One region of the Streptomyces sp. NPDC002133 genome, then DNA from elsewhere that is predicted to be linked to it. Evidence: predicted binding sites of a transcription regulator. Region 1 holds the regulator's gene; each other region holds the start of a gene.

What was found. The regulator HrcA, encoded in region 1, represses chaperone genes, less so after heat shock. The targets are predictions, from matches to a motif close to TTNGCACTCNGNNNNNCNGAGTGCNAA.
Region 2: groL (chaperonin GroEL) is a predicted target of HrcA. The motif match lies at 3,296-3,322, and genes of this name have one in related genera.
Region 3: groES (co-chaperone GroES) is a predicted target of HrcA. The motif match lies at 2,043-2,069, and genes of this name have one in related genera.

Annotation. Positions count from the first base shown of each region.
Region 1 is NZ_JBEOXF010000011.1:3,487-9,558, forward strand. Features, by position in the region: gene ABT078_RS14590 (hypothetical protein) at 1-12, shown strand, start outside; gene ABT078_RS14595 (16S rRNA (uracil(1498)-N(3))-methyltransferase) at 1-714, opposite strand, end outside; gene ABT078_RS14600 (nitronate monooxygenase) at 711-1,784, opposite strand; gene dnaJ (molecular chaperone DnaJ) at 2,529-3,671, opposite strand; gene hrcA (heat-inducible transcriptional repressor HrcA) at 3,671-4,687, opposite strand; gene ABT078_RS14615 (MBL fold metallo-hydrolase) at 4,908-5,639, shown strand; gene ABT078_RS14620 (DUF3097 domain-containing protein) at 5,650-6,072, shown strand, end outside.
Region 2 is NZ_JBEOXF010000069.1:15,692-21,763, reverse strand. Features, by position in the region: gene ABT078_RS36695 (DUF4232 domain-containing protein) at 1-37, opposite strand, end outside; gene ABT078_RS36690 (amidohydrolase family protein) at 413-1,384, opposite strand; gene groL (chaperonin GroEL) at 1,511-3,133, opposite strand; gene ABT078_RS36680 (cold-shock protein) at 3,482-3,685, opposite strand; gene ABT078_RS36675 (MoaD/ThiS family protein) at 4,231-4,506, opposite strand; gene thrC (threonine synthase) at 4,503-5,822, opposite strand; SAM riboswitch class I at 5,816-5,990, opposite strand.
Region 3 is NZ_JBEOXF010000008.1:31,227-37,298, reverse strand. Features, by position in the region: gene ABT078_RS11800 (THUMP-like domain-containing protein) at 1-151, opposite strand, end outside; gene ABT078_RS11795 (polysaccharide deacetylase family protein) at 377-1,264, shown strand; gene ABT078_RS11790 (hypothetical protein) at 1,462-1,854, opposite strand; gene groES (co-chaperone GroES) at 2,217-2,525, shown strand; gene groL (chaperonin GroEL) at 2,670-4,298, shown strand; gene ABT078_RS11775 (ester cyclase) at 4,442-5,137, opposite strand; gene ABT078_RS11770 (substrate-binding domain-containing protein) at 5,230-6,072, opposite strand, start outside.

The sequences.
Region 1 (6,072 bases):
ACGGCCCAGTAGCAGCGCCGCGGCCGCCGTCCCGGCGGTGGAGGTGCGCAGGACGCTCCGGCCGAGTCGGTACGGCTTCGCGCCCGCCTCCGCGAACGCGGCCAACTCCTCCGGGGACACGCCCCCTTCGGGCCCGACCACGAGCACGATGTCGCCGGTCGTGGGGAGCGCGGCGGTGGCCAGGGGCTCGGCGCCCTCCTCGTGGAGCACTGCAGCGAAGTCGGCGTCGGAGAGAAGCTCCCCGACCTGCTTGGTCGTCGCGGCGTCCGCGACCTCCGGGAAGCGGAGGCGGCGGGACTGCTTGCCCGCCTCACGAGCGGTGGCGCGCCACTTCGCGAGGGACTTCGTACCGCGGTCGCCCTTCCACTGGGTGATGCAGCGGGCGGCGGCCCACGGCACGATCGCGTCGACGCCGGTCTCGGTCATGGTCTCGACGGCCAGTTCGCCACGGTCGCCCTTGGGCAGCGCCTGGACGACGGTGATACGCGGCGCGGGCTCGGGGTCGTGGCGGAGCTCGGTGACGGTGACGTCGAGCCGGTCCTTGCCCTCGACGGCGGCGACGGCGCCGTAGCCGCCGGTGCCGCGCCCGTCGGTGAGGACGATCTCCTCGCCGACGCGGAGGCGGCGTACGGAGACGGCATGCCGGCCCTCGGGCCCGTCGAGGGTGACGGTCCCGGCGTGGACGTGGTCGACGAGGAAGACGGGCGCGGTCATGAGGCGTCCCGCAGGGCGAGGGCGGCGCTCGCGGCGTGCATCTCGGCGGCAAGGACCTCGACGAGCCGCCCGGCGGGCAGTTCGCGGGCCAGGCGGTGGCCCTGCCCGGCCCAGAGGGCCATGCCCTGTGCGTCGCCCGCCTTCGCGGCGGCCTTGCGCAGACCGGAGGTGAGGTGGTGGACCTCGGGGTAGGCGGCGGGGGCGTACGGCCCGTGCTCGCGCATGAAGCGGTTGACGAGCCCGCGGGCGGGACGGCCCGAGAAGGCGCGGGTCAGCTCCGTCCTGGTGAACAGCGGGTTGGTCATCGCCTGCTTGTGCAGCGCGTTCGCGCCGGACTCGGGGCAGACGAGGAACGCGGTGCCGAGCTGGGCGGCGTCGGCCCCGGCGGTCAGGACGGCGGCGATCTGGCTGCCGCGCATGATCCCGCCGGCCGCGATCATCGGGAGCTGCACGGACTCCCGGATCAGCGTGATCAGGGCGAGGAGCCCGATGCCGCTGCCGTCGGTGCCGGGGTCGTCCCGGTGCGAGCCCTGGTGACCGCCGGCCTCGACGCCCTGCACACAGATGGCGTCGGCGCCCGCGTTGTGGGCGGCCTGGGCCTCGTCGGGCGTGGTGACGGTGATGACGGTGAACGTGCCGGCGCGCTTGAGGGCGGTGACGGTGTCCTGGGTGGGGCAGCCGAAGGTGAACGACACGACGGGCACGGGGTCGTCGCGCAGGATGGCCAGCTTGGCCTCGTAGCCGTCGTCCCGTCCGGCCTCGGGGTCGCCGAGCGGGGTGTCGTACCAGCGCGCCTCACCGGCGAGCTGATGGCGGTAGACGTCGACGGTGGCCGGGTCGGCGTAGTGCGGCTGCGGCATGAAGAGGTTGACCCCGAAGGGGCGGCCGGTGAGCCCGCGGACCTGTTTGATCTCCTGGTACATACCGTCCGCGGTCTTGTACCCCGCGGCGAGGAAACCGAGCCCGCCGGCCTCGCTCACCGCGGCGGTGAGCTGGGGGCAGGAAGCGCCACCGGCCATGGGGGCCTGCACGATCGGGTGACGACAGAGATCGGTCAGCGCGGAGGACATGCCCGCATCGTGCCACGTCCCACGGCCCTGACCGAACCCCACCCTCCCCGGTGTGCCCGCGCGCACACGCCCATGGCGCCTCGGACACGCAGGCCCGTCGGCCTGACGGGGTGGACCCAGGCCGCGGTGCCTCCGGCGGAGGTGACGACGGGCCCGACGGGGCGAGCCCACACCCACAGGCGTCCGGCACCGGGGGTTGTGCCGGTTGTGCCCACCCGTTCCTCCCCCTAGGACTTCGTCCTGGGGCCCACGCGGAACGCATGCCCACAACGGATGGGCGCGCGGGGACCCCTGGTCCCCAGCCGCGAAGCACGCGGCGGGGCGGGGGACCATCGGGCCCCGTGAGCCTTCCCAGCAGAAGGCTGGAGGAGTGCAGGCACGTCACGCCTGCGGACCCCATGCCCACAACCCTCTGGTCCGCGGCGCGAAGCGGGCGGCGGGGGCGCCAGGGTGGCTCGCGCCGCGAAGCGGGCGGCGGCACGGGGGACCATCGGGCCCCGTGAGCCTCCCCAGCAGAAGGCTGGAGGAAGGCAAGCACGTCACGCCTGCGGACCCCATGCCCACAACCCTCTGGTCCGCGGCGCGAAGCGGGCGGCGGGGGCGGGGGCCTCAGGCCCCATGAGTCTTCCCCGGCAGGGGGCTGTGGCGGAGCCCCCGGTTACGGGAAGGGGCGGGGTGGGGGAAGAATCCCCCACCCCGCCCACCACTCCCCCGTAGGGGGAGCCAGATGCGGGGGCGACCCCCTCACCTGCCGTTGAACGCGTCCTTGAGGCGGCTGAACAACCCCTGCTGCCCCGGCTGGAACTGCCCCAGCGGCCGCTCCTCGCCCCGCAGCTTCGCCAGCTCCCGCAGCAACCGCTCCTGCTCCGGATCCAGCTTCGACGGCGTCTGCACCTCGACGTGGACGATGAGGTCACCACGGCCCCCGCCCCGCAGGTGCGTGATGCCGCGCCCGTGCAGCGGGATCGACTGCCCGGACTGGGTCCCGGGGCGGATGTCGACCTCCTCCATCCCGTCCAGCGTCTCCAGCGGCACCTTCGTGCCGAGCGCGCCCGCGGTCATCGGAATCGTCACCGTGCAGTGCAGATCGTCGCCACGCCGCTGGAAGACCTGATGCGGCACCTCGTGGATCTCGACGTACAGATCACCGGCAGGGCCGCCACCGGGCCCGACCTCGCCCTCGCCGGCGAGCTGGATGCGGGTGCCGTTGTCGACACCGGCGGGGATCTTCACGGTCAACGTGCGACGCGAACGCACCCGGCCGTCGCCCGCACACTCCGGGCACGGCGTCGGGACGACGGTCCCGAAGCCCTGGCACTGCGGGCAGGGGCGGGACGTCATGACCTGGCCCAGGAAGGACCGGGTGACCTGGGAGACCTCACCGCGGCCCCGGCACATGTCACATGTCTGCGCCGAGGTCCCCGGCGCCGCACCCTCGCCCGAGCAGGTCGTACACACGACAGCGGTGTCGACCTGGATGTCCTTCGTCGTGCCGAAGGCCGCCTCGTTGAGGTCGATCTCCAGCCGGATCATCGCGTCCTGCCCGCGCCGAGTCCGCGACCTGGGCCCTCGCTGGGACGCCGTACCGAAGAAGGCGTCCATGATGTCCGAGAAGTTCCCGAAGCCGCCCGCGCCGAAGCCTCCGGCACCCGCGCCGGCACCGCCGGACGCGGACAGCGGGTCGCCGCCGAGGTCGTAGACCTGCTTCTTCTGCGGGTCGGACAGCACCTCGTAGGCGGCGTTGATCTCCTTGAAGCGCTCCTGCGTCTTCGGGTCCGGATTCACATCCGGGTGGAGCTCCCGAGCCAGCCGCCGGAAGGCCTTCTTGATCTCGTCCTGCGATGCGTCGCGACGCACGCCGAGTACGGCGTAATAGTCCGTGGCCACTACGACTCCGCCAGGATCTGTCCGACGTAACGTGCCACTGCGCGTACCGCTCCCATCGTTCCGGGGTAGTCCATGCGGGTCGGTCCGACCACGCCGAGTTTGGCGACTGCCTCGTCGCCCGAACCGTAGCCGACCGCGACGACGGACGTGGAGGTGAGGCCCTCATGGGCGTTCTCGTGCCCGATACGTACGGTCATGCCCGAGTCCTTGGCATTGCCGAGCAGCTTCAGCAGCACGACCTGCTCCTCCAGCGCCTCCAGCACGGGCCGGATCGTGAGCGGGAAGTCGTGTGCGAAGCGCGTCAGATTGGCGGTGCCGCCGATCATCAGCCGCTCCTCGGTCTCCTCCACGAGGGTTTCGAGAAGAGTCGAGAGCACGACGGAGACGGTACCCCGGTCGTCGAGTTCGAACGACTCGGGGAGGTCCTGCACCAGCTGCGGCACATCCGTGAACCGGCGGCCCACCACCCGGCTGTTCAACCGGGCCCGCAGATCCGCCAGCGAGGTCTCGCCGAACGGAGCCGGGCAGTCCACATGCCGTTGCTCGACCCGCCCGGTGTCCGTGATCAGCACGAGCATCAGGCGTGCGGGCGCCAGCGACAACAGCTCCACGTGCCGCACGGTCGAGCGGGTCAGCGACGGGTACTGGACGACCGCGACCTGGCGGGTCAGCTGCGCGAGCAGCCGTACCGTACGGGCCACCACGTCGTCGAGGTCGACGGCTCCGTCGAGGAAGTTCTGGATCGCGCGCCGCTCGGGCGTGGACAGCGGCTTGACGCCGGCCAGTTTGTCGACGAAGAGCCGGTAGCCCTTGTCCGTCGGGATCCGGCCGGCGCTGGTGTGGGGCTGGGCGATGAACCCTTCCTCCTCCAGCACCGCCATGTCGTTACGCACGGTGGCGGGCGACACACCGAGCTTGTGGCGCTCGGTGAGAGCCTTGGAGCCGACGGGCTCCTCGGTGCCGACATAGTCCTGGACGATGGCGCGCAAGACTTCGAGTCTGCGTTCGCTGAGCATCGCGCGCACCTCCAGCTGATCATCGGCGGGTTCGTCGGTCTTGCCTTGCCGTTCGGCCCTACTGTTCGGCCTTGCTGCTCGGCCTGGTCGCTTGGCACTCACTGCTTCGGAGTGCCAGCCCTCCCCGGGCCAGTGTACGGCCGGTGGGTACAACCCGAGCAAGGGCGGCCGGGCACCCTGTCGAAGGGACGCCGCTGGTCGTCCGGGATAGCGTCGCCGTATGGACGTCGGTTGGGAAGACTTCGGCTGGGAACGGCTCGCCGACGGCGTCGGCCGGCGCCGCCTGCCGATCTGGGACGCGACGGCCGGAGTTGTGGTCGGGAACGACTCGGTCCTCCTGTACGACACCGGCTCGACGCTCCGCGAGGGCGCCGAACTCCGGGCCCAGATCCAGACCCTCCTCGGCGGCCGTCGTGTGACCCATATCGCGCTCAGCCACCCGCACTTCGATCACGTCCTGGGCACGGCGGCGTTCTCGGCGGCGCACGTGTACGGCGCGGTGGGCGTCGACGACCTGCTCGTCCGGGACCGGGACGTGCTCCGCGACGACGCCGTCCGCCACGGAGTGGCGCCCGCCGACGCGGCGCAGGCCACGGATGTGCTGGTGCCGCCGCAGCATGTCGTCTCCGGCGAGTGGACGCTGGACCTCGGTGGCCGGCAGGTCCTGCTCGCGAACGTCGGCCCGGGCCACTCGGGCCACGACCTGGCCCTGCTGGTGCCGGGCACGGCGACCGGACCGGAGGTCGTCTTCTGCGGCGACCTGGTGGAGGAGTCCGGAGACCCCCAGGCGGGCCCGGACGCGATCCCCTCCCGCTGGCCCGCGGCCCTGGACCGGCTGCTCTCGCTGGGCGGGGAGGACGCGGTGTACGTACCGGGGCACGGGGCGGTGGTGGACGCCGCATTCGTACGCGCCCAACGGGACGAGCTGGCCCGGCGGTTCACGGTGTCGTAGCGTCTGCCCAATGCGCAGCTACAACCCGGACCTGACCCCGCCGTGGAAGCGGTCCGCCCCCGTTCCGGAGGTCACTGCCGAGCCGGACCTGGTCGTCGAGGAGGTCTCCACCGGGTTCTGCGGCGCGGTGATCCGCTGTGAGGCGGGGACGGTGACGCTGGAGGACCGCTTCGGCAAGCACCGGGTGTTCCCGCTGGAGCCGCGCGGCTTCCTGCTGGAGGGCAGGGTCGTCACTCTCGTCCGGCCCGCCTCCGGCGCTCCCGCACGGCCCACCCGTACCGCCTCCGGCTCGGTCGCGGTGCCCGGCGTCCGCGCCCGGGTGGCCCGCGCGGGCCGCATCTATGTGGAGGGCCGTCACGACGCCGAGCTGGTCGAGAAGGTGTGGGGCGACGACCTGCGCATCGAGGGCGTGGTCGTCGAGTACCTGGAAGGC
Region 2 (6,072 bases), on a different contig from region 1:
TGCGGATGCCGCGGCGGACGGGACGGTGATCGGTCATCTGGTGTTCCCCCGAATGAGAAGCGCGAGTGCGCTGACTGAACCCAGCGTCCCGCCCGACCTTCACAGTTTGGTGACCGTGCCTTCCCGAATCCACCACGGAAACGCCGGTGACACGCCCAACGGGTCGCACCAGCCGGTCTGCGGCTGACCCAGGACCTCACAGCCGATGCGCGCGGCAAGCCGTCGCGCCCGCTCCGGGTGTGCGTCCCACTTGCTCACGTGCACGAAGAGCGTGTGGGACTCTGTCCGGTGCTCGGCTTGCGTGTCATCGGCGTGGAACACGGCCTGGACCCCGTCGTACCGGGCGCTCCCCGGGTACGCGTACTCCCATGCCGGCTTTGCCGGATCGGGCAGCCCGCTCCGGGCCACCCGCTCAAGGACCACGCCCGCTGAACGGTTCCGTGGCGCTGTCCACCGGGAGCAGGCCCGTGCCCGCCTCCAGCACGTCCTCGGCCTCCTCCGGAACCAGCGTCTCCTCGATGAACCTGACGGCCCGGCGCAGCCCGTCCCCGGTCTGGTAAGGGAAGTCCGTACCGAGCATCAGCCGGTCCGCGCCGTACGACTCGGCCGCCGCACGCAGCGCGGGTTCGTGGCCGTGGGCGACGGTGTCGTAGAACATGCGGCGTGCCGCGACGGTCGGCATCTCGACGATGTCCGGTGCCTCCCACGGCACATGCTCGTCGGCGCGCGGCAGCAGCATCGGCAGCGCGCCGCCGAGATGCGCGTGCACGATCCGCAGCCGCGGGAAGCGGCTCGGGATGCCTTCGAGCATCAGGTGCATCGCGCAGATGGTGTCCTCCGTCGGCGCGCCGACCATCCACCGCATCCGGTTCTCGGCGATGAGCGGCGTTCCTGCGTCCCGTCCCGCCGGGTGGAGGCTCAGCACCGAGCCCCGATGGTCCAACTCCTCGAAGAGGGGCCGGAAGACGGGGTCGCCGAGGCTCCGGCCGAGGACCGACGTCGTCAGCCCGGCCCCCGCCATCCCGAGCTCGTCGAGCGCCCGTGCCAGCTCCTCCAGCGAGGCGTCCAGTTGCGGGAGCGGCAGCGCGGCGAAGGCGGAGAAGCGCGCGGGCCAGGCGCGTACGAGCTCCGCGTAGTGGTCGTTGGCGAGACGCGCGGACATGACCGCCTCCGACTCGTCCGTGAAGTACGGGGTCTGCGGGGACACGGACAGGATCTGGTGGTCGATGCCGGCGGCGTCGTTCATCGCGAACCGGGCGTCGAGCTCCGAGGGGCTGTCGCCCGCTCCCAGACCGTGCTGCGTCGCCGTGTCCTCGCGCCCGTAGGACTCCAGGAGGCGGAGATAGTCCTCGCCCCAGAGGTGGGCGTGCACATCCGTCCGCACCCTTTCAGGATCACGCCGCCCCGGCCGGACGTCCACCGGGCTCCGGGAAACGCCCGAGGGCGGCACCCCCTGGGAGTAGGGGTGCCGCCCTCGGTCTTCAGGACGGTTGATCGAACCAGAGGTCGATCAGAAGTCCATGTCACCGCCCGGCATGCCGCCGCCGGCCGGGGCCGAGGCCTTCTCCGGCTTGTCGGCGATGACGGCCTCGGTGGTGAGGAACAGCGCGGCGATGGAGGCCGCGTTCTGCAGAGCGGAACGGGTCACCTTCGCCGGGTCGATGATGCCCTCGGCGACGAGGTCGACGTACTCACCGGTCGCGGCGTTCAGGCCGTGGCCCGGGGTGAGGTTGCGCACCTTCTCCACCACGACGCCGCCCTCGAGGCCGGCGTTGACGGCGATCTGCTTCAGCGGGGCCTCCAGGGCCAGCTTCACAGCAGCCGCACCGGTGGCCTCGTCGCCCTCGAGCTCCAGCTTCTCGAAGACGGTGGACGCCTGGATGAGCGCCACGCCACCACCGGCGACGATGCCCTCCTCGACGGCGGCCTTCGCGTTGCGGACGGCGTCCTCGATGCGGTGCTTGCGCTCCTTGAGCTCGACCTCGGTCGCGGCACCGGCCTTGATGACGGCCACGCCGCCGGCCAGCTTCGCGAGGCGCTCCTGGAGCTTCTCACGGTCGTAGTCCGAGTCGGAGTTCTCGATCTCGGCACGGATCTGGTTGACGCGACCGGCAACCTGGTCGCTGTCACCGGCACCGTCGACGATCGTGGTCTCGTCCTTGGTGATGACGACCTTGCGGGCGCGGCCCAGCAGGTCCAGGCCCGCGTTCTCGAGCTTGAGGCCGACCTCCTCGGAGATGACCGTGCCACCGGTGAGGATGGCGATGTCGCCGAGCATGGCCTTGCGGCGGTCACCGAAGCCCGGGGCCTTGACGGCGACGGACTTGAAGGTGCCACGGATCTTGTTGACGACCAGGGTCGACAGTGCCTCGCCCTCGACGTCCTCGGCGATGATCAGCAGCGGCTTGCCCGACTGCATGACCTTCTCCAGCAGCGGGAGCAGGTCCTTCACCGAGGAGACCTTGGAGTTGACGATCAGGATGTACGGGTCGTCCAGGGACGACTCCATACGCTCCATGTCGGTGGCGAAGTACGCCGAGATGTAGCCCTTGTCGAAGCGCATACCCTCGGTGAGCTCCAGCTCCAGACCGAAGGTCTGGGACTCCTCGACGGTGATGACGCCTTCCTTGCCGACCTTGTCCATCGCCTCGGCGATGAGCTCACCGATCTGGGTGTCGGCGGCGGAGATGGAGGCGGTGGAGGCGATCTGCTCCTTCGTCTCCACGTCCTTGGCCTGCTCGAGCAGGGCGCCGGAGACGGCCTCGACGGCCTTCTCGATGCCGCGCTTCAGGGCCATCGGGTTGGCGCCGGCCGCCACGTTGCGCAGGCCCTCGCGGACGAGCGCCTGGGCGAGCACGGTCGCGGTGGTCGTACCGTCACCGGCGACGTCGTCCGTCTTCTTGGCGACTTCCTTGACCAGCTCGGCGCCGATCTTCTCGTACGGGTCCTCGAGCTCGATCTCCTTGGCGATGGATACACCATCGTTGGTGATCGTGGGGGCGCCCCACTTCTTCTCGAGGACGACGTTCCGGCCCTTGGGGCCAAGGGTGACCTTGACGGCGTCGGCGAGCTGGTTCATCCCGCGCTCGAGACCGCGCCGTGCCTCCTCGTCGAACGCGATGATCTTGGCCATGTGAAGTGGTCCTCCCGGACTGGGGTGGATTTCTCCGGACCGCGCTGGCGCCCGCGACGGACGGCCTGCAAGCCTTGTGGTTCCTTGCCCCACCTGGCCTGCGGACCTCACCGACCCGGTCCTTTGTTGTCACTCTCACCCGGAGAGTGCTAACGCCAATGATTAGCACTCGGGCATGGAGAGTGCAAGCCGCTTCGAGGAAGCGTCGAGGGGGACGACCGTCGGGCGACGGGTGGTGCGGGCGGCTCCCGTGGAGGGGTCCGGCGCACGGCGGCGGGCACGACAGAGGGCCCGTACCCCAGCCCCGGGGACGGACCCTCCGCTACGTCGCTGCAGTCGGTCGGCGCCTCAGCCGGCCAATCGGACCATGTCCGCCTGCGGCCCCTTCTGGCCCTGCGAGATCTCGAACTCGACCCGCTGACCCTCCTCCAGGGTGCGGTAGCCGTCCATCTGGATCGCGCTGTAGTGGACGAAAACATCCGCACCACCGTCGACCGCGATGAAGCCATACCCCTTCTCCGCGTTGAACCACTTGACGGTGCCCTGAGCCATGCCTAACTCCCCTATTACTGGCCCTTGCACAGGACCGCACTTCGCGGACCCGGGTCAGACCTCACCCACGAAGAGGCGTGGATGTGCGCCGGAACGCGTCGACCGCGGCTGAATGTATCTGTCCAACTGCCGTCTGCAACAGGTCAATCGGACGAGAATTCTGGGCAGGGCCGAAAGGGCAATTCCTGCGAATTCACTGGATTTCAGGGCAAGTCGGGCCGAGCAAAGCTCGCATAAGCCGCATCAAACTCGAACACTTTGGCTGCTTCTTATCGTGTGCGGACGCATTCTCATATGCACGTGGCACAAGCAGCGGCGGGGACTTCCCCAACTCTACCGCGCTCAACCCTGCAGAATTGCCCCCTCCGCTTAGCTTGCGGAGGGGGCAATTCTGTTAACTCTGTGTGCCGGCCGTCGAGTCGGCGCCGGGCCCTGTGGTCAGCCCCCGGCACCGTGTCCGGCGGTCAGCCTCCGGCACTGTGCTCGATGGGGGGTCAGCTCCGGCACTGTGCTCGATCGTCAGCCTCCGGCACTGTGCTCGATGGTCAGCCTCCGGCGACGGCCGGGATGATCGAGACCCCGGCGCCGTCCGGCGTCGCCGTCTCCAGTCCCTGCTCGAAGCGCACGTCGTCGTCGTTGACGTACACGTTCACGAAGCGGCGCAGCTTCCCCTGGTCGTCCAGCACGCGGGCCGCGATGCCGGTGTGGTTCCTCTCCAGGTCGGCGATGACCTCGGCGAGGGTCGCGCCCTCCGCCGGAACCTCGGCCTGGCCGCCCGTGTACGTGCGGAGGATGGTGGGGATGCGGACGTTGACGCTCATGCGAGGCCAGCCTCTCGGAAAGAGTCCAGGTCGGGGCTGATGACCGCGGACATGCCCGTCGTGGGGGCCACCGCGTCCAGGGTCTTCAGGCCGTCACCCGTGTTGACGACCACCGTCGTGAGGGACGGGTCGATGGCGCCGGCCTCGATCAGCTTCTTCGCCACGCCGAGGGTCGTCCCGCCCGCGGTCTCCGTGAAGATGCCCTCGGTGCGGGCCAGCAGCTTGATGGCGTCCACGATCTGCTCGTCGGTCACGTCCTCGACGGCACCGCCGGTGCGGCGGCAGATGTCCAGGACGTACGGTCCGTCGGCCGGGTTGCCGATGGCGAGCGACTTGGCGATGGTGTCGGGCTTCTGCGGTCGCACGACGTCGTGACCGGCCTTGAAGGCCACGGACACCGGGGAGCAGCCCTCCGCCTGGGCGCCGAAGATCTTGTAGGGCTTGTCCTCGACCAGACCCAGCTTGATCAGCTCCTGCAGACCCTTGTCGATCTTCGTGAGCTGGGAGCCGGAGGCGATGGGGATGACGATCTGGTCGGGGAGCTGCCAGCCGAGCTGCTCGCAGATCTCGTACGCGAGCGTCTTGGAGCCCTCGCCGTAGTACGGCCGCAGGTTGACGTTGACGAAGCCCCAGCCCTCGCCGAGCGGGTCGCCGATGAGCTCGGAGCAGAAGCGGTTGACGTCGTCGTAGTTGCCCTCGATGCCGACGAGCTCGCCGCCGTAGACCGCGGCCATGACGACCTTGCCCTGCTCCAGGTCGTGCGGGATGAACACGCACGAGCGGAATCCGGCGCGGGCGGCCGCGGCACCGACGGCGCCCGCCAGGTTGCCGGTGGAGGAGCAGGAGAGCGTGGTGAAGCCGAAGGCGCGGGCGGCCTCCAGCGCCTGGGCGACGACGCGGTCCTTGAAGGAGTGCGTCGGGTTGCCGGAGTCGTCCTTGACGAACAGCCGGCCCGGCTCGACACCCAGTTCACGGGCGAGGTTGTCGGCCTGGACGAGCTTGGTCCAGCCCGGGTTCAGATTCGGCTTGCTCGCGACGTCGGCGGGGACGGGGAGCAGCGGCGCGTAGCGCCAGATGTTGGCCGGGCCGTTCTCGATCTGCTTGCGCAGGGCTGCGGCCTCATCGGGGCTGCCGCTCGGCAGGTCGTACGCGACTTCGAGCGGCCCGAAACACAGCTCGCAGGCGAAGATCGGACCGAGGGCGAACCGCTCGCCGCATTCGCGGCACGAAAGGCCGGAGGCCGGGCCCAGATCGACGATGTCGGTGGTGGTGGCAACTGTCTCTACAGCCATGGAGGCGAGGCCCTTTCTCCTCATCTTCCTCATGGCGCATCTCGCCATGAGACGGATTTGGCACCTTCCCTAGCCGGGAGCCTCGCGCGCGATGATGCGACACAGCGTCGATGTGCGGCTTTCGCCGCGTGGCCGGCTGGAGGGTTGCCGGGGCTTCAACGGGCCGTTTCCCTCTGCCCCTCTGGATGAGCGGTATGTGATTGTCGGCGCTCGACCCCGGCATGCGAGGGTCGTGCGCGTTGTTCAAGACTGTAACCGAACCCCCGGACGCTTG
Region 3 (6,072 bases), on a different contig from region 1:
CCGCCGAGACCAGCTCCGCCGGGTGCTCGCGGCGCAGCCGGGTCGCGAGGGCGAGCTCCTTCGCCGGGTCGTAGTCGCGCAGGGCGGCGAGCAGGGCCTGCCCCTCGTCGCTGAGCAGCGCGCCGAGGTGGGGGAAGGAGACATCGTTCACCCGGCCATTGTCGGCCAGGCGGGGGACGGCGGGCGCCCCGCGGCGGTGTCGAGCCGTTGCGGGCGGGCTGCGCTGACAGGATGCGGCGCCATGCAACCTGTACGACAAAACGGAAATATGAGAAAAGGATCATCGGGTCGGAGTGTGATGCCGCCCAGGTGGAGCGGACGCACACACCCCCGCCGGGGCCGACGTGACGCGCTGTCCCGGCAACGCCGCCGCGCGGTGCTGGCCGTCCTGCTCGTCGCCGCTCTCGGCTCCGCCTGTGCGGCCGAGCCGTCCGGCTCCGCCACCACGGATCCGCGGGCCCCCGAGCCCGCCGCGCACGGGCGGCAGCAGCCGGCCGCCGGCCCGGCGGGCGCGCTGTCCGACTACGCGAAACGGTCGAAGAAGGCCCACGCAGCCCGGGTCGCGGCCGCCAAGCGCTGGGGGCTCGATAAGGTCCCGCTGACCCCGCCCGAGCCACCCGTCGAGAAGCTCACCGTCACCACCCGCAAGGGCTTCGAGGTCGACGACCACGAGGGTCTGCCGCCCGTCTTCACCACCGTGCCGACGAAGGAGAAGGTCGTCTTCCTGACGATCGACGACGGGGCCGAGAAGGACCCCGAGCTGCTGAGGATGATGAGCGAGCTGGACATTCCGTACAGCGCGTTCCTCAGTGACTACCTCGTCCGTGACGACTACGGCTACTTCGAGGAGATGCAGGACCGCGGTGTCGCGCTGAACAACCACACCCTCAGCCACGCCTACCTGCGCGGGCTTTCGTACAAGAAGCAGAAGCGGGAGATCTGCGGACAGCAGAAGAAGATCAAGAAGCGGTTCGGGAAACGCCCCCGGCTCTTCCGGCCGCCGTACGGAAGCTACGACGAGGACACGCTGCGCGCCGCCAAGTCGTGCGGAGTGAAGGCCGTGCCGCTGTGGGCCGCGGAGGCGTTCCCCGATCGCGTGGAGTGGCGGGAGCCGGACCACACGCTGCGCCCCGGCGACGTCATCCTCACCCACTTCCGCGGCAAGGAGCAGTGGAAGGGCAGCATGCCCGACATGATCCGCCGGGTCATGAACGTCGCCACCGCGCAGGGATACGCCGTGGCCCGGCTGGAGGACTACGTCTGAGCCGCGTGCACCGGCCGCCGCCGCCCGCCCCTTGTGGCGGCCGGTGCCCTTGCTGGCGTGCGACGGTCAGTGGCCCTCGCAGCCGTGGCAGTTCCCGCCCGCGCTGTGGCAGACGCACCGGTCGCGGGCCGGCACGGGCACCGGCCCGGGGTGTGTCCCGCGGGCTTCCCGTGCGGCGGAGTGGAGTGCTCCGAGGGTCAGGAGGACGACCACCAGGCGCCGGCCGTGATCCGGTGACCGCTGCGGACGAAGGCGTACGCGGTGAGGGCGATCAGCGCCGCCGCGATGGCGAAACCGAGGTACGGGGCCCAGGCCACCGACGGCGCCGGGGCCGCGTCCGCGGCCATCTCCGGGCGCGGCCGGGGTGCATCCCCGGGTATCTCGGGCGCCTTGGGCCGTGCCCTCTCGGCGGCAGCGCTGTCCGGCCGCGTCGCGACGTACACCCACATGGCGGTCACCGCGAGCGCGACGGCGTCCACGAAGAGTACGAACAGCGCGAGCGCGGCGTCGCCCCAGGGCGTGGCGGGGCCGTGGTGACGACCGCTCGGCCGGGCCGTGCCGATGGACACCTCCGTACGGCCGTAGGACATCTCCGAACGGTCGTACGGAACGCGGCACCGCGTCCCCTCGTTGTCCCTTCGGTGTCCGGATCGAGACCGGGCCGCAGCCCCGATCCGCAGCCCCGGGACGCGACCGCGGCCCGCGACTTCGAGCCGCGGCCACGGGCCGCAATCACGGGCCGCAATCACGTGCCGCCGGCCCCCGGCGCGCCGGGTGATTGGCACTCCGCTTGACCGAGTGCTAATCGCGGTCATAGTCTCGGCTCTGGCACTCCCCACCGGAGAGTGCCAACACAGCGACGGGCAGGTCCGGCACCCGCGACGACGGATCGACCTGGTCGCCACCTCAGACAGTCAAACCCCGTGAGATCTCCGAAGGGGGAGGTCGGATCGTGACGACCACCAGCTCCAAGGTTGCCATCAAGCCGCTCGAGGACCGCATTGTGGTCCAGCCGCTCGACGCCGAGCAGACCACGGCCTCTGGCCTGGTCATTCCGGACACCGCCAAGGAGAAGCCCCAGGAGGGCGTCGTCCTGGCCGTTGGCCCGGGCCGCTTCGAGAACGGCGAGCGCCTGCCGCTCGACGTCAAGACCGGCGACGTCGTGCTCTACAGCAAGTACGGCGGCACCGAGGTGAAGTACAGCGGCGAGGAGTACCTCGTCCTCTCGGCTCGCGACGTGCTCGCGATCGTCGAGAAGTAGCCACCTGCAGTTTTGCTGTGAGCCGCGCCCCTGGCCCCCGCGTCGTAAGAAGCCGGGCGGCGAGGGGCGCGGTTCGTTTTTGAGCGATGGCGGCCCCTTCTCGAGGCGGCCGAGGATCGCAGATGAGAGGACTTGAGAAGCTCCATGGCGAAGATCCTGAAGTTCGACGAGGACGCCCGTCGCGCCCTTGAGCGCGGCGTCAACAAGCTCGCCGACACGGTCAAGGTGACGATCGGCCCCAAGGGCCGCAACGTCGTGATCGACAAGAAGTTCGGCGCCCCCACCATCACCAACGACGGTGTCACGATCGCCCGCGAGGTCGAGATCGAGGACCCGTACGAGAACCTCGGCGCCCAGCTGGTGAAGGAGGTGGCGACCAAGACCAACGACATCGCGGGTGACGGCACCACCACCGCCACCGTGCTCGCCCAGGCCCTGGTCCGCGAGGGTCTGCGCAACGTCGCCGCCGGTGCCTCCCCGGCCGCCCTGAAGAAGGGCATCGACGCCGCGGTCAAGGCCGTCTCCGACGAGCTGATCGCCACCGCGCGTCCGATCGAGGAGAAGTCCGACATCGCGGCCGTCGCCGCGCTCTCCGCCCAGGACCAGCAGGTCGGCCAGCTCATCGCCGAGGCGATGGACAAGGTCGGCAAGGACGGTGTCATCACCGTCGAGGAGTCCAACGCCTTCGGCCTGGAGCTCGACTTCACCGAGGGCATGGCCTTCGACAAGGGCTACCTGTCCCCGTACATGGTGACCGACCAGGAGCGTATGGAGGCCGTCCTCGACGACCCGTACATCCTGATCAACCAGGGCAAGATCTCCTCCATCCAGGACATGCTGCCGCTGCTGGAGAAGATCATCCAGGCCGGCGCCTCCAAGCCGCTGCTGATCATCGCCGAGGACGTCGAGGGCGAGGCCCTGTCCACCCTCGTCGTCAACAAGATCCGCGGCACGTTCAACGCGGTCGCGGTGAAGGCCCCCGGCTTCGGCGACCGCCGCAAGGCGATGCTGCAGGACATGGCCACCCTCACCGGTGCCACCGTCATCGCCGAGGAGGTCGGCCTCAAGCTCGACCAGGCCGGTCTTGACGTGCTGGGCTCGGCCCGCCGCGTCACCGTGTCCAAGGACGACACCACCATCGTCGACGGTGGCGGCAGCCACGAGGACGTCGTCGGTCGCGTCAACCAGATCAAGGCCGAGATCGAGACCACGGACTCCGACTGGGACCGCGAGAAGCTCCAGGAGCGCCTCGCGAAGCTGGCCGGCGGTGTGTGCGTGATCAAGGTCGGCGCCGCCACCGAGGTGGAGCTGAAGGAGAAGAAGCACCGTCTGGAGGACGCCATCTCCGCGACCCGCGCCGCGGTCGAGGAGGGCATCGTCTCCGGTGGTGGCTCCGCGCTCGTCCACGCCGTGAAGGTGCTGGAGGGCAACCTCGGCCTGACCGGCGACGAGGCCACCGGCGTCGCGGTGGTCCGCCGCGCCGCCGTCGAGCCGCTGCGCTGGATCGCCGAGAACGCGGGCCTCGAGGGCTACGTCATCACCGCGAAGGTGGCGGAGCTGGACAAGGGCAACGGCTTCAACGCCGCGACCGGCGAGTACGGCGACCTGGTGAAGGCCGGCGTCATCGACCCGGTCAAGGTCACGCGCTCCGCGCTGGAGAACGCCGCGTCGATCGCCTCCCTGCTGCTCACCACCGAGACCCTCGTGGTCGAGAAGAAGGAAGAGGAGCCGGCGGAGGCGGGCCACGGCCACGGCCACGGCCACTCCCACTGACGCGTTCGGACCGGCCCGACCGGTTCTGACTCGCTCAGGGCTTGAGCAGGCCCCCGTTCCCGGAGAGGGAGCGGGGGCCTTGCGTCTGCCCGGGCCCTTGCCTTTGTCCTTGCCTCCGTTCTGCCCGGGCTCCTGCCCGGTGTTCACATCTCGAGCACGCCGAGCCGGCCCATCAGGCCGAGCCGGTCGTACTGCCACCAGCTCTCGCAGATCTTTCCTTCACGGCACCGCTGCACGGTCGTCCCGGTCATCGTCACCTGCTGGTCGGTCGCGGTGACCCCCATGAACTCGCCCTTGTGCAGGCCGGTCCAGGTCCAGCGCGTGCAGACGCGGTCGGCGTCCGCGATCTGGTCGTCGATCGCGAAGCCGAAGTCGAACCCGTCCCTCCACACGGCGACTTCGCGGCGGAGTCCTTCCATCCCCACGATGTCCTCGGCGTTGGAGGGATCGTGGTCGACGTAGTCGTCGGTGAGCAACTCGCCCAGCAGGGCGGCGTCACCGTTCGGCAGCGCCTCCGAGAAGAACCTGCGGCAGGCCGACTCGTTCAGCTGCTCGTCCCTGATCACCTCGAGGTCGGTGAACGTCGGCATGTCGTCGCACAGCGCCACCAATTCCCGGAAGATCCGGTCGGTCTCGGGCAGGTTCGAGTTCTTCATCGCCTCTTCGTACGACGGGAACTCGACCAGCTCCACGACGTGCGTCGAGTCGGACCGGTCGGTGGCGACCAGGCTGTGCGTCGCGGTGCGCCTTCCCTCGGTCTGCTCGATCCAGGCGTCCAGGAGCCGGTTGAACTCGTCCACGCGGTCCGTCTTGCAGTCGATCAATTGTGCGAATGTCATGGCGTCACCCCGGAGGTCGCTGGGTCACGCCCATTTTAGTGAGAATTGCCCCTTGTCGCGGGTCGCGTATGCAGGTCGCGGGGGCGGGAGGGTCACGCCTGGACGTCCCCGCTGCCGCCGCCCGCCCCGCACGACGACCGCACGTTCAGCCGCGGCAGAAGCGTCACATGCCGCCGAGGTTCGTCCGCGGCTTGCGCCGCACCGCCGGTCAGCCGCTCGAACAGCAACATTGCGGCCTGCCGCCCCACATGACGCTTGGGCGGGGCGACGGCCGTCAGCGGCGTGCCGGCGAGGGCGGCGACCTCGTCGTCGTACGCGATCAGGGCCAGGTCCTCCGGCACCCGCAGGCCGAGCTCGGCCAGGCGCTGCACCATCTGGATCGCGTCGACGTCGTTGTGCACGAGTGCTGCCGTCGCCTCGCCCGAGACCACCGCCGCCCGCAGTGCCTGTGCGGCCGCCTCGAAGCCCTCGGGGTCCTGCTCGGCCGGCACCGAATCGATCACCGGCGCGGGTGCGCGCAACCCGAGCGCCCCCAGCGCCTCTCCGTACCCGGAGCGCACGGCCAGCGCCGTCGGGCTGTCCGCGCGCGCCACCAGCAGCGGGGTTCCGTGCCCGAGCCCGACCAGGTGGCGGAGGGCGAGGAGCGCGCCGTGCCGGTGGTCGGACGAGACCCGGTCCAGCTCGTCCAGCGCGCTCCCCGGCACCGGCAGGCGCTCCAGCAGCACGGAGGGCACGGGCAGTTCGGTGATCCAGTCGCTGTGCGTGGCCGTGTCCTCGGGGCCGCACCACCCCGGTGCGACCAGCAGCCCTTCGGCGCCCGCTTCCAGCAGCCCTTCGGTGCGCGCGCGGTCCTCGGCGGGGCGGTAGTCGGAGATCCGCAGGACGATCCGTGCCCCGGCGCGCTCGGCGGCCTCGCTCGCCCCGCGGATCACCTC